Regions from separate parts of the Bradyrhizobium sp. USDA 4461 genome, predicted to be linked through region 1. Evidence: riboswitches for the same ligand, from Rfam matches in the RefSeq annotation. Region 1 holds a riboswitch; the other holds the start of a gene.
What was found. A riboswitch is a leader RNA that binds a small molecule or an ion and turns the genes downstream of it on or off. The one in region 1 is predicted to bind S-adenosylmethionine.
Positions count from the first base shown of each region.

Region 2: linked by a shared signal. The riboswitch ahead of metX (homoserine O-acetyltransferase MetX) and the one ahead of ACVINW_RS14610 (O-succinylhomoserine sulfhydrylase) in region 1 are both predicted to bind S-adenosylmethionine.

Region 1 covers NZ_JBSRXM010000001.1:3,133,610-3,140,691, forward strand. Annotated here, with positions in the region: gene pimC (pimeloyl-CoA dehydrogenase large subunit) at 1-778, shown strand, start outside; gene pimD (pimeloyl-CoA dehydrogenase small subunit) at 947-2,092, shown strand; gene ACVINW_RS14605 (SDR family NAD(P)-dependent oxidoreductase) at 2,228-3,001, shown strand; gene ACVINW_RS14610 (O-succinylhomoserine sulfhydrylase) at 3,197-4,390, opposite strand; SAM riboswitch at 4,466-4,545, opposite strand; gene ACVINW_RS14615 (2'-deoxycytidine 5'-triphosphate deaminase) at 4,667-5,773, shown strand; gene ACVINW_RS14620 (hypothetical protein) at 5,999-7,048, shown strand.
Region 2 covers NZ_JBSRXM010000001.1:1,214,625-1,221,706, forward strand. Annotated here, with positions in the region: gene metW (methionine biosynthesis protein MetW) at 21-686, opposite strand; gene metX (homoserine O-acetyltransferase MetX) at 683-1,888, opposite strand; SAM riboswitch at 1,975-2,054, opposite strand; gene ACVINW_RS05790 (chorismate mutase) at 2,241-3,089, shown strand; gene hisC (histidinol-phosphate transaminase) at 3,177-4,274, shown strand; gene ACVINW_RS05800 (prephenate/arogenate dehydrogenase family protein) at 4,279-5,211, shown strand; gene ACVINW_RS05805 (IS481 family transposase) at 5,292-6,470, opposite strand.

The sequences.
Region 1 (7,082 bases):
CTCGCTGAAGACCAAGGCCGAGCGCCGTGGCGACAAGTGGATCATCAACGGCCAGAAGACCTGGACCACGCTCGCCCAGCACGCCGACATGATCTTCTGCCTCTGCCGCACCGACCCGGCCGCGAAGAAGCAGATGGGCATCTCCTTCATCGTGTTCAGCATGAAGTCGAAGGGCGTCACCGTGCGCCCGATCCAGACCATCGACGGCGGCCACGAGGTCAACGAAGTGTTCTTCGACGACGTCGAGGTGCCCTACGAGAACCTGATCGGCGAAGAGAACAAGGGCTGGGATTACGCAAAATTCCTGCTCGGTAATGAGCGCACCGGCATCGCCCGGGTCGGCGTGTCGAAGGAGCGGCTGCGCCGCATCCGCGCGCTGGCCTCCAAGGTCGAGTCCGGCGGCCGTCCTGTGATCGAGGATCCGGCGTTCCGCGAAAAGCTCACGGCCTGCGAGATCGAGCTGAAGGCGCTCGAGCTGACCCAGCTCCGCGTCGTCGCCGACGAGGGCAAGCACGGCAAGGGCAAGCCCAATCCGGCGTCCTCGGTGCTCAAGATCAAGGGCTCGGAGATCCAGCAGACCACCACCGAGCTTCTGATGGAGATCATCGGTCCGTTCGCCGCGCCCTATGACGAGCACGGCGACGCCGGCTCGAACGAGAGCATGGATTGGACCGCGCAGATCGCGCCGAGCTACTTCAACAACCGCAAGGTTTCGATCTACGGCGGCTCCAACGAGATCCAGCGCAACATCATCAGCAAGGCCGTGCTGGGACTTTAGGCCAAGCTCCCACCACTGCCGTCATTCCGGGGCTTCGCGTAGCGAAGAGCCCGGAATCCATCTTCCCGCAAGATGTGCGGTCAAATGGATTCCGGGCCTGGCCCTTCGGGCCATCCCGGAATGACGCCGCGGTAGAGCATCAGCATCTTTTGACGATAGGGAACGAACATGGATTTTGATCTGTCCGAGGAGCAGCGGCTTCTCAAGGAAAGCATCGACGGGCTTCTCACCGATGCCTACGACTTCGATGCGCGCAAGAAGTACATGAAGGAGAAGGGCGGCTGGAGCAAAGCGCTCTGGGGCAAGCTCGCCGAGCAGGGCCTGCTCGGTCTGCCCTTTGCCGAGACCGACGGCGGCTTCGGCGCCGGCGCGGTCGAGACCATGATCGTGATGGAAGCGCTCGGCAAGGCGCTGGTGGTCGAGCCTTATCTCGCCACCGTCGTGGTCGCCGGCGGCTTCCTGCGCCATGGCGGCTCGGCCGAGCAGAAGGCCAAGTACATTCCCGGCATCATCGACGGCAGCAAGACCTTCGGCTTCGCCCAGCTCGAGAAGAACTCGCGCTACGACCTGTTCGACGTCGTGACCACGGCCAAGAAGAAGGGCGATGGTTGGGTGATCGATGGCGAGAAGTTCGTCGTGCTCAATGGCGAGAACGCGGACACCTTGATCGTGACCGCGCGCACCAAGGGCGGCCAGCGCGACAAGACCGGGATCGGCGTGTTCCTGGTCCCGGCGGATGCCAAGGGCGTCACCAAAAAGGGCTATCCGACCCAGGACGGCCTGCACGCGGCCGACATCACCTTCACCAATGTCGAGGTCGGTGCGGATGCTGCGATCGGCGATCCCGAGAACGGCCTGCCGCTGATCGAGCGCGTCGCGGACGAAGCCCGCACCGCGCTGTGCGCAGAGGCCGTCGGCGCGATGGACGAGTCGCTGAAGGAGACCGTCGAGTACATCAAGACCCGCAAGCAGTTCGGCGTGGCGATCGGCTCGTTCCAGAGCCTGCAGCACCGCGCCGCCGACATGTTCGTGGCGCTGGAGCAGGCCCGCAGCATGTCGATGTTCGCGACCATGGCGTCGGACTTCGACGATGCCAAGGAGCGTTCGTCCGCGGTGGCGGCTGCCAAGGTGCAGGTCGGCAAGTCGCTGAAGTTCGTTGGCCAGCAGTCGATCCAGCTTCACGGCGGCATCGGCATGACCATGGAAGCCAAGATCGGCCACTACTTCAAGCGGCTGACCATGATCGAGAACACGCTCGGCGACACCGACTACCATCTACGTCGCGTCAGCGAGGGCGGCGGGCTGCTGGCTTAGTCCTCAACTGTCACTCCGGGTCAGCCCGAAGGGCTGAGCCCGGAATCCATTTCATCACCAATGATGCGGCCCAATGGATTCCGGGTTCTCGCTTCGCGAGCCCCGGAATGACGGCCCATCCGGGAGGCAACAACAATGAAAAACACCCCGTTCGATCTCACCGGCCAGGTCGCGGTCGTCACCGGCTCGAGCCGCGGCATCGGCCGCGCCTCGGCGGAGCTGCTCGCAAAACTCGGCGCCAAGGTTGTGATCTCCTCGCGCAAGGCGGATGCCTGCGAGGTCGTCGCCGACGGCATCAAGAAGGCCGGCGGCGACGCGCTCGTCATTCCCTGCAACATCGCGCGGCGCGATGAGGTCGAGGCGCTGGTCTCGGGCACCATCAAGCATTACGGCAAGATCGACATCCTGGTCTGCAACGCCGCGGTGAATCCGTATTACGGCCCGCTGCTCGACATCACGGACGAGGCCTTCGACAAGATCATGGGCTCCAACGTCAAGAGCAACATCTGGCTCTCCGCGCTGGCGATCCCGCAGATGGCCGAACGCGGCAAGGGCTCGGTCGTGATCATCTCCTCGATCGGCGGCTTGCGCGGCTCGACCGTGATCGGCGCCTACGGCATCTCCAAGGCGGCGGATTTTGCGCTGTGCCGCAGCCTCGCCGGTGAATGGGGCCCGAAGGGCGTGCGCGTCAATTGCGTGGCGCCGGGCCTGGTGAAAACCGACTTCGCCCGCGCGCTGTGGGAGGATCCGGACAATCTGAAGCGCCGCACCGCGTCGACGCCGCTCCGCCGCATCGGCGAGCCCGACGAGATCGCCGGCGCCGTGGCCTATCTCGCCTCCGACGCCTCGACCTTCATGACCGGCCAGACCATCGTGGTCGACGGCGGTGTGACGACGGCGGCGACGTAAGCGGCTGTTCCTTCGGGATGGCGCTCAGCTTGCTCAGTGTCATCACCCGCGCATGCGGGTGATCCAGTATTCCAGAGACCGCGGTGCTTGAGCCGAAGGGCCGCGGCGTACTGGATCGCCCGGTCGGAGCCGGGCGATGACAAGGGGCATATGCGATGCCTTCCTGCGCAAGCGAGAGGGGGAGCTCAGCCCGCCTCACACCTGCTCCAGCGCCCGCTCGAAATCCTCGATCAGATCGTCGGGGTGCTCGAGCCCGGCGGAGAAGCGGATAAAGCCTTCGCTGATGCCGAGCTCGGCGCGGGCCTCCGGCGCCAGGCGCTGATGCGTCGTGGTGGCGGGATGCGTGACCAGGCTCTTGGCATCGCCGAGATTGTTGGAGATGCGCGAGATCTTCAGCGCGTTGAGGCAGCGGAACGCGCCTGCCTTGCCGTCCTTGACCTCGAAGCCGACCAGCGTCGAGCCGGCGCCCATCTGCTTCTTCACGGTTTCGGCCTGCGGATGATCGGGGCGGCCGGGATAGACCAGCCGCGTGATCTTCGGATGTTTCGCCAGCGCCTCGGCGATCTTCGCTGCGTTTTCGGTCTGCGCGCGGACGCGGACGCCGAGCGTCTCCAGCCCCTTCAGCAGCACCCAGGCGTTGAACGGCGACAGCGACGGGCCGGTCTGGCGCATGAAATTATGGATGTGCTCGGCGATGAAGGCCTCCGACGACAGGATGATGCCGCCGAGGCAGCGGCCCTGGCCGTCGATATGCTTGGTCGCGGAATAGACCACGACGTCGGCGCCGAGCGACAGCGGGCTCTGCCAGATCGGCGTCGCGAACACATTGTCGACGATCAGCCGGGCGCCGCCGCTGTGGGCAATCTTGGCGATCGCGCCGATGTCGAGCACGTCGAGCGTCGGGTTGGTCGGGCTTTCCAGGAAGAAGGTCTTGGTGTTCGGCCGCAAGGCGCGCTGCCACTGGTCGAGATCGAGGCCGTCGACCAGCGTCGTCTCGATGCCGTAGCGCGGCAGCAGGTCCTGCACCACATAGAGGCAGGAGCCGAACAGGGCTTTCGAGGCCACCACGTGATCGCCGGCCTTCAGCGGCGCGAGGATCGCGGTGGTCACCGCCGCCATGCCGGTCGCGGTCGAGCGCGCGGCCTCCGCGCCCTCGAGCTCGATCATGCGGCGCTCGAACATCGCAATGGTCGGGTTGGAATAGCGCGAATAGATGAAGCCGGGGTCCTGGCCCTTGAAGCGCGCCTCGCATTGCTCGGCGGTGTCGTAAACGTAACCCTGGGTGAGAAACAGCCCTTCCGACGTCTCGCCGAATTGCGAGCGCAGCGTGCCGCCATGGACCAGGCGGGTTTCGGGACGGAAGCGGGCGGTACCTTCAGATTCAGACATGTGACCTCCGAAGTGGCCATTCCTCTGGAAAATGGCCACAAAAAAACCGGCCTGGAGCAACCTCCACAAGCCGGGATCACACTGTCCCCGGCCTGTTTAGCGACTTATTTAACGTGGCTGCAAGCCGGCCGGCTCAAATCACCACGGGATAAGTGCAGCTGATATTCCCTCGCGCCCTTTCCGTCAAGACGGTCATCGGATAACCCGTAAAAGCCCATATTTTAGGGCTTGATGGCCGCCAGAGGTTGGTTTTGGGCCATCTCGAGGGACCGTATCGTGTCGTTCACGCTGGAAGATGAATCCAACGGAATCCTGCCCGACCGCATGATCGCGGAGATGGCGGAGGCCGGTCTCATTCTGCCCGCCTACGACTTCGTCGAGAGCCAGATCCAGCCGGCGAGCCTCGATCTGCGCCTCGGCGACATCGCCTACCGGGTCCGCGCCAGCTTCCTGCCGGGGCCCGATGCCACCGTCGCCGAGCGGATCGACCAGCTCAAGCTGCACGAGATCGATCTGTCCGACGGCGCGGTGCTGGAGACCAATTGCGTCTACATCGTCCCGCTGCTGGAGAGCCTGGCGCTGCCGCCGGAGATCGTCGCCGCGGCCAACCCGAAGAGCTCGACCGGACGGCTCGACGTCTTCACCCGCGTGATCGCCGACGGCACCCGCCGCTTCGACATGATCGGCGCCGGCTATCACGGCCCGCTCTATGCCGAGATCTCGCCGAAGACGTTTCCGGTGCTGCTGCGCGAGGGCTCGCGGCTCAGCCAGGTCCGCTTCCGGATCGGCGAGGCGACCTTGACCGCCGACGAACTGGACGCGCTGCATGCCAGTGAGCGGCTGGTCGATGCCGACAATGCCGATCTCACCCATGGCGTCGCGCTGTCGGTCGATCTCTCCGGCGAGAGCTCGGGCGGCTTCGTCGGCTATCGCGCCAAGCGCCACACCGGCGTGGTCGATGTCGATCGCCGCGGCGGCTATGCGGTCGACGACTTCTGGGAGCCAATCAAGGCGCGGCCCGACGGCAGCCTGATCCTCGATCCCGGTGAGTTCTACATCCTGGCTTCGAAAGAGGCTGTGCAGGTGCCGCCGGACTACGCCGCGGAGATGGTGCCGTTCGATCCTTTGGTCGGCGAATTCCGCGTCCACTATGCCGGCTTCTTCGATCCCGGATTCGGCTATGCCGGCGCCGGCGGCAAGGGCGCGCGCGCCGTGCTCGAAGTGCGCTCGCGCGAGGTGCCGTTCATCCTCGAGCATGGCCAGATCGTCGGCCGCCTGGTCTATGAGCGGATGCTCGAGCGTCCCGATGCGCTCTACGGCCAGCGCATCGGCTCGAACTACCAGGCGCAGGGCCTGAAGCTCTCCAAGCATTTTCGCGTTTAATTCCGCGCGCCGGAGTTCGCGTAGCCAATAAGACCGTCGCGCCTCCATTCTCCGCTGTGATTCCCCGCGAAAGCGGGGAATCCAGTACGCCGCGGCTCTCCATCGACAATGACCGTCTCTGGGATACTGGATCGCCCGAACGAGTCGGGCGATGACACCGCGTGTGTGGTTGCGCCGTCTCCTAAGCGATGACACATTCGAGAAAACAACAAGCCGGGAGCGAACATGACCGCAGGCGAGAGCGCACAACAGGCGCAATGGCGGAAGTGGCGCAGTGTCGCCGATCTCTACCACGCCTTCTTCACCGGGCTGATCCTCACCGTGGTGACGCGACGCGGCACCGCCGACGCCGCCGAATTCGTCTTCCGCGTGTTCCGCCGCCAGCAGCAGGAGCGTTTCCTGCCCGGCTTGAAGAAGCTCGGGCTCGACGGCCTGCCGCCGGCGGTCGCGGCCGCGCAATATCACTACCTCTCCAACTGGATCGGCGGCGTGCACGTCGAATACATGTACGAGACCGATCGCAAGGCCTGGATCCGCTATCCGCCGCCGCGCTGGATCTGGAAGGGCACCGCGATCTGCGGCGTGCCCGGCGAGGTCTCGCGCGCGATGCTGCGCGGCTGGCACGCCAACAATGGCGTGGCGCTCGGCGATCTCAGGCTCGGCTTCGTCTGCACCAAGCAGAGCGTCGACGGCCAGGACGGGCTCGAGGGCTATTACTGCGAATATGATCACCCGCTCGAGCTCGACCAGCGCCTGGTGTTCGCGCGCCATCTCGAGGCACCGCTGTTCGATGCGAAGACCGCGCCGGCGCTGCCGGTCGACAGCTGGCCGCGTCAGCGGTTGGAGAAGGCTTATCGCAACTACGCGATGGAATATGTGAAGACGGCCGCGCCTGTGATCGTGCAGGTGTTCGGGCCTGAGGATGCGAGCTATCTGCTGCATCTCACCGGCAGACTGATTGGCATGCAGTATTTCGATGAAGTCGCGCAGGCGCTCGGTGGCAGCCGTGGCCGTGCCACGGAATATGCGGCATTCCTGCGCACGCTGTTCGAGTCGCAGGATGATGTCGCAGAGATCAGCGAGTCCGAGGGCCAGTTCGAAATCCGCCAGCAGGGCTGGAAGCTGATGGCCGATGTGGTCGACTATCATCCGGCCTGCGCCAGCGTGCTGACCGGGCTGTTTGAGGGGCTTGCCGCCGGCTGCGGCCGGCACATTCCGGTGCATCTGAAGCCGAACAGCGCTGCCGCCGCGCCGTTCGTCTGGTCGATCGGCTAGATCAGAGGTTCATCCGGGTTCACCTGCAATCGCG
Region 2 (7,082 bases), 1.9 Mb from region 1:
TGACGAAAGTGACGCAGGCGTCATTTCCCCTGCCCGCCCCTGCTGAGCAGGAACACGCCCTGCTCGCCGAACATGTTCCACACCCACCACGGCAGGTTGAGCGGCACCGGGCGGCCGTAGAGATCGAGCGCCACCGCGCGCTCCATCTTGACGTTGATCTCTTCGCAGAGCTGCACGAAATCCTTGATGGTGCAAAAATGGATGTTTGACGTGTCGTACCAGCTTGCCGGCAGATTCTCGGTGCGCGGCATGTGGCCGCCGATCAGCAGTTGCAGCCGCATCTTCCAGAACCCGAAATTCGGGAACGAGACGATGGCGCGCTGGCCGATCCGAAGCAGGTTCTCCAGCACCGCCTTGGGCTGCCGCGTCGCCTGCAAGGTCTGCGACAGGATCACGTAGTCGAACGCATCGTCGGGGTAGTTGACGAGGTCGGTGTCGGCGTCGCCCTGCACCACTGCGAGCCCCTTGGCGACGCAGCCATTGACGCCCTCGCGCGACAGCTCGATGCCGCGACCGTCGATGCCGCGGCTTTCCAGCAGCTGCAACAGCTCGCCATCGCCGCAGCCGACGTCGAGCACCCGCGAGCCCGGCCGCACCATCTCGGCGACCAGAAGATGATCCCTGCGATAGCCGCCGGTGCGCTCCGGCGCGACGCCCGGCAAGGGCAGTGTCTGCTGCATGCTCATGACTGGCCGCCGTCCTTCAATCCGCGCGCCTTGCCTGCGGACAGCAGGAAGGCGCGGGAGATGTCGAGGAATTCGGGCACGTCGAGCAGGAAGGCGTCGTGCCCCTTGTCGGTCTCGATCTCGGCGAACGACACCCGCGCGCTCGACGCATTCAGCGCATGCACCAGCGCGCGCGACTCCGAGGTCGGGAACAGCCAGTCGCTGGTGAACGACACCACGCAGAACCGGGTCTTGATGCCGGCGAACGCCTTCGCCAGCACGCCGTTATGGTCGGCGGCGATGTCGAAATAGTCCATCGCGCGGGTCAGATAGAGATAGGAGTTGGCGTCGAAGCGCTCGACAAAGGACGAGCCCTGGTAGCGCAGATAGCTCTCGACCTGGAAATCCGCATCGAACGAGAAGGTCGGCAGCTCGCGGTCCTGCATCCGCCGCCCGAACTTGCGGTGCAGCGCGGCATCCGACAGATAGGTGATGTGCGCGGCCATCCGCGCCACCGCGAGCCCGCGATGCGGATGGGTGTCCTCGTCGACATAGCGGCCGCCGCGCCAGTCCGGATCGGCCATCACGGCCTGGCGGCCGAGCTCGTGGAACGCGATGTTCTGCGCCGAATGCCGCGTCGAGCAGGCGATCGCCAGCGTCGCGAACACGCGCTCCGGATAGGCCGCCGTCCATTGCAGCACCTGCATGCCGCCCATCGAGCCGCCGACCACGCAGAACAGCGTCGCGATGCCGAGGCGATCGATCAGCATCGCCTGCGCGCGCACCATGTCGGGGATCGTGATGATCGGGAAATCCAGCCCCCACACCTTGCCGGTCGCCGGGTTCAGCGAGGCAGGGCCGGTCGAGCCCATGCAGCCGCCGATCACGTTGGAGCAGATGATGAAGTACTTGTCGGGATCGATCGGCCTGCCGGTACCGACCATGGTTTCCCACCAGCCGGGCTTGCCGGTGACCGGATGGGTGTTGTTGACGTGCTGATCGCCGGTCAGTGCGTGGCAGACCAGGATCGCGTTGGTCCTGTCGGCATTGAGCTCGCCGTAGGTCTGATAGGCGATCTGGAACGGCGCAAGATCGACGCCGCAATCGAGCCTCAGCGGCTGGTCCATGCCGAACTTTGCCACCAATGACGACGGATGATCGGCCTCATGGGCGCGATCATCGCTCTGGGTTTGCGGGCTCGGTATCGGACGCACGTTGCTCATCTCAGCGACCCTGCCTCCCGCGCGGGAGGGCTCGAACAGAAATCAGGCCAATAAAAAACCCGGCCTGAACATAGGTTCGGCCGGGAGCTGATCTGTCCCCGGCCTGTTTAGCGAGTTGTTTAACGTGGCTGCAAGCCGGCCGGCTCAAATGACCACGGAGTGCAGCGAACCTAGTCCTCAGGCCCCCCGCCGTCAAGGCGGCCGGCGAGCGTCCCCCCATCGGGCGCCGATGGTTAACCGAATGCGCAAGGCACGCCTGCGACGTTTCTCTTTGCTTTCGGCGGCCGTCTTTCCTAATCAGGGGCCCTGTCCGAGGCGGCAACGGGCCGCCCTGACGACAAGGTTTGAGAGCATGTCCAACCCACCCCCGTCGCCGCCCTCGCTGCAGGAGCTGCGCAAGGAGATCGACGCGATCGACGCGCAGGTCCACCGCCTGCTGATGGCGCGCGGCGACATCATCGACCGCCTGATCCAGGTCAAGAAGACCCAGGAGGTCGGCTCGGCGTTCCGCCCGGCGCGCGAGGCCAGCATGATGCGCGAACTGGTGCAGCGCCATCGCGGCATCCTGCCCCTCGACACCATCGAGGGCATCTGGCGCGTCATCATCTCGACCTTCACCTATGTGCAAGCACCGTTCGCGGTGCATGCCGACGTGTCGGTGGGCGAGTCCGCGATGCGCGACTCGGCGCGGTTTCACTTCGGCTTCGTGGTGCCCTACGTCTCGCATTTCAGCGCGCAGGCCGCGGTCGAGGCGGTGGCGAAATCGAAGGGCGACCTCGCGCTGGTCTCCGCGATCGCAAGCCGCACGCCGTGGTGGAATGCGCTGGAGGCCGAGGGCGCGCCGAAGATCATCGCGCGGCTGCCGTTCCTGGAGCGCGCCGACCATCCCGCCGCGCTGCCGGTATTCCTGGTCTCCCGCGTCGCCGACGATGCGATGGTGACGGAGGTCCAGATGTGGAGCGTGCGGGTATCCGGCTGGAATGCCGATACCGCCCGCGCGCTCGCCCCGCTCGCCGAGATCGTCGCAGTGCCCGACACCGCTTTTGACGGCGCGGCGCTGCTGGTCTCGGTCGCCGGCCATGATTTCGAGAAGATCAAGCTCGCTTTGATCGAGGCCGGCGCCTCGGTGCGCTCCTCGGCCCTCGTCGGCAGCCACGCAACGCGCTATACGGTGCCCTCCAACGGGTCGCCAAAGAGCTAGCCGCCCGTATAGATTTTTGTTTTGACGCGTTTTCTTGACGCGAACCGGTATCCACTTCGCTGGAAAACGCTCTGTTCGGAGTTGATGATGTCCCGCCCCGTGCCGAACCCCGGCATCCTCGATATTGCGCCCTATACGCCCGGCAAGAGCCCGGTGCCGGAACCGGGCCGCAAGGTGTTCAAGCTGTCCGCTAACGAGACCCCGTTCGGGCCGTCGCCGAAGGCGATCGCGGCCTACAAGGCGGCGGCTGACCATCTCGAGGATTATCCGGAGGGCACCTCGCGGGTGCTGCGCGAGGCGATCGGCCGCGCCTATGGGCTCGATCCCGACCGCATCATCTGCGGCGCCGGCTCCGACGAGATCCTCAATCTGCTGGCGCACACCTATCTGGCGCCCGGCGACGAGGCGATCTCGACCACCCATGGCTTCCTGGTCTACCCGATCGCCACCATGGCGAACGGCGCCAAGAACGTAATCGCGGCCGAGAGCAACTTCACCGCCGATGTCGACGCCATCCTCAAGGTGGTGACGCCGCGCACGAAGCTGGTCTGGCTCGCCAACCCGAACAACCCGACCGGCACCTATATCCCGTTCGACGAGGTCAAGCGGCTGCGCGCCGCGCTGCCCTCGCATGTGCTGCTGGTGCTCGACGCGGCTTATGCCGACTATGTCTCGCGCAACGACTACGAGCTTGGCATCGAGCTGGTCGCGACCACCGACAACACCGTGGTGACGCACACCTTCTCGAAGATCCACGGCCTTGCCGCGCTGCGGGTCGGCTGGATGTTCGGGCCGGCGCATATCGTCGATGCCTGCAACCGGATCCGCGGCCCGTTCAATGTCACCACGCCTGCGATGCTGGCGGCGGTGGCGGCGATCGAGGATAGCGCGCATGTGCAGATGTCGCGGACCCACACCGAACAATGGCGCAACTGGCTGACCGAGGAGATCGGCAAGCTCGGACTGAAGGTGACGCCGAGCGTCGCCAATTTCGTGCTGATCCACTTCCCGACCGACCAGGGCAAGACCGCGGCCGAAGCCGACGCCTATCTCACGCGGCGCGGCCTCGTGCTGCGCGCGCTCAACAATTACAAGCTGCCGCATGCGCTGCGCATGACCATTGGCACCGAGGAAGCCAACCGCCTCGTGGTCGAGGGGCTGCGCGACTTCCTGGCTGGAAAGTGACATCGTGACCACCGCTCCGCTCTTCAACCGCATCGCGCTGATCGGCTTCGGCCTGATCGGCGGCTCGATCGCGCGCGGCGCCCGCGCGCAGGGCCTGGTCGGCGAGATCGTCACCACCGCGCGCTCGGAGAAGACGCGTGCGCGCGTCGCCGAGCTCGGGATCGTCGATCGCGTCGTCGCGACCAATATCGAGGCGGTGAAGGACGCCGATCTCGTCATCCTCTGCATCCCGGTCGGCGCCTGCGGCGCGGTAGCGGCCGAGATCGCGGCGCACCTGAAGCCGGGCGCCATCATCTCCGACGTCGGCTCGGTGAAGGGCGCCGTGGTCAAGGACATGGCGCCGCATCTACCTGACACCGTGCACTTCGTGCCGGCGCATCCGGTGGCCGGCACCGAGCATTCGGGTCCGGATTCCGGCTTCGCCGAGCTCTTCATCAACCGCTGGTGCATCCTGACGCCGCCCAACGGCACCGATCCCGCCGCGACCGACCGGCTGCGCGCGTTCTGGGCCGGGCTCGGCGCCAAGGTCGAGATCATGACGCCGGATCATCATGATCTCGTGCTCGCGATCACCAGCCATCTGCCGCATCTGATCGCCTACACCATCGTCGGCACCGCCGACGAGCTGGCGCAGGTGACGGAATCCGAGGTCATCAAATTCTCCGCCGGCGGCTTCCGCGACTTCACCCGCATCGCGGCGTCCGATCCCACGATGTGGCGCGACGTGTTCCTCGCCAACAAGGACGCCGTGCTCGAGATGCTCGGCACCTTCACCGAGGACCTGTCGAAGCTGACCCGCGCGATCCGCCGCGGCGACGGCGACGCGCTGTTCGACCACTTCACCCGCACCCGCGCCATCCGCCGCGGCATCGTCGAGACCGGCCAGGATTCCGCCGCGCCCGACTTCGGCCGCCCGCATGCGAATTTGAAGAAGTAGGATCGAGCGCGCAGCTTTCTCCTGTGTCGTCCTGGCGAAAGCCGTAACCAAACAACGCGATGTCATCACCCGCGAAATGTTTAGACCGGAGACATGGCTGACGCCTGTTCCGACACATCACTGACAGGTCTGCCATTGGTCAAGTCGATTGATGCGACCTGCCAGCTGGCGAAGAAGATTCCGTAGTTGCCGTCGCGGTTGAGCGGTCTGATCGCAAGAGGCTCGCCGCAGAAGGCTTGCGGGACTTTCCACATCTGCCCCCGGAAGGCGACGTAGCTCCGTGTCGAGGAGACGATGCGAACGATCTCTCCGGTATCGTATTCGACCTTCGGAACACGGTTCGGCATGGCGCGAGAACTCGGCCGGTAGCGGTCGGCTGGGACAGCCATGCCGAGCGCCTCGTGAGGCCGCTCCAAATTGTAGAGTGTGCGCCAGCTATCCAGGGCACGCTGGACTTCCGGCAAAGTGCGGAACGAGCGCAGGGCAAACACTTCCGCTTTCAAACTGCGATGGAAGCGCTCGTTCTTGCCGCGGCCCTGCGGGTGACACGGCCTGGCATGCACCACATGGATGCCGAGCTTGAGCAGCCAGACCTTCAGCGCGGTCCAGCGAGCGCCGGACGTATCGCCCCAGGGCGAGCCGTTGTCGATGTAAAAGGCGTCCGGTAGGCCATAGCGGCGAAAGGTATCGGTCAGATGCTTCTGCACGTTGGGGCGCTGCTCATTGGCACATGCCTTCAGGCACAGAGCATAGCGCGAGTGATCGTCCACCATGGTCAGCGGATGGCACCGCGTCCCGTTGCCGAGAGGCATGTGGCCCTTGAAGTCCATCTGCCACAGCTGATTGGGAGCCTCCTTCTCAAAGCGATGGCCTGGCGGACCGGGCGGTGCCTTCTCACTCGGCTTGATCCGCTCATGTCGGCACAGGATCCGATGCACCGTGGAGGCCACTGGCACAGCTTGCCCGTCCCGCTTCAGGCAATGGGCGATCTTGCGCGCTCCCCAGGCCGGATGCTTGTCGCGGACCGCCACCACCTGCGCCTCCAGCGCGATCGCACTGCGCTTGGGCATCGTCTTCGGTCGACGGGACTGATTGGCCAGTTCCCGATCGCCGGCATGCCACCGCCTCAGCCACTTGTAGCCGACATCAGGACTGATCCCAAAGCGCCGGCACAGCTCTCGCCGGTTCGCGCCTTCCTGCAGAGCAAGCCGCACAAACTCTCGTCGCTGATCCATCACTGACACCTCGCTCCACGGCATGGACGGCTCCCGAATCGACCAATCCAGCCAATTTTGACGTGTCAGCTATGTCTCCGAACACCTGTCAGTGATCTGTCCGGTCTAAACAGAAAGCGGGTGATCCAGTATTCCAGAGACGGTTGTGCTTGAGCCGAGAGGCCGCGGCGTACTGGATCGCCCGGTCCCGTCTACGCCAAGGCTTCGACGGGGCTTGCGGTCTTGGGCTCGCCGAAGCTTCAGCGGAGGCGGCGAGCCGAGCGATGACAGGTGTGGGTGGGACGCAGCTTCGCGTTCTCGCGACATGAATCGTCCGAGCTTTTGCATTTCGTTTCGCCGCCCTGAAATCAGAGGGCGCAGGGAAAGCCGGGTGCCGATCGCACCCATGGGTCCCGCGTAATGAAAAACGCGGGAGGTAGGACCACAGGTGTAACCGGAAACAACCCGGCTTTCCCTGCGCGATGGTTTTACGGCTTATACGTGCTCGCCCCGGTGAGACTGGGCTTGTTTGTCACCGTCCTTCGCGAGAACGCTTGCGCGTTCCGCTAGGAGACACCTGCCGCTAGGGCGTCAGGTCTGCACGACTTCGCCGTCCGCCGCATCGTGCACGTCGTCAGTGCGCAAGCAGCGTCCACC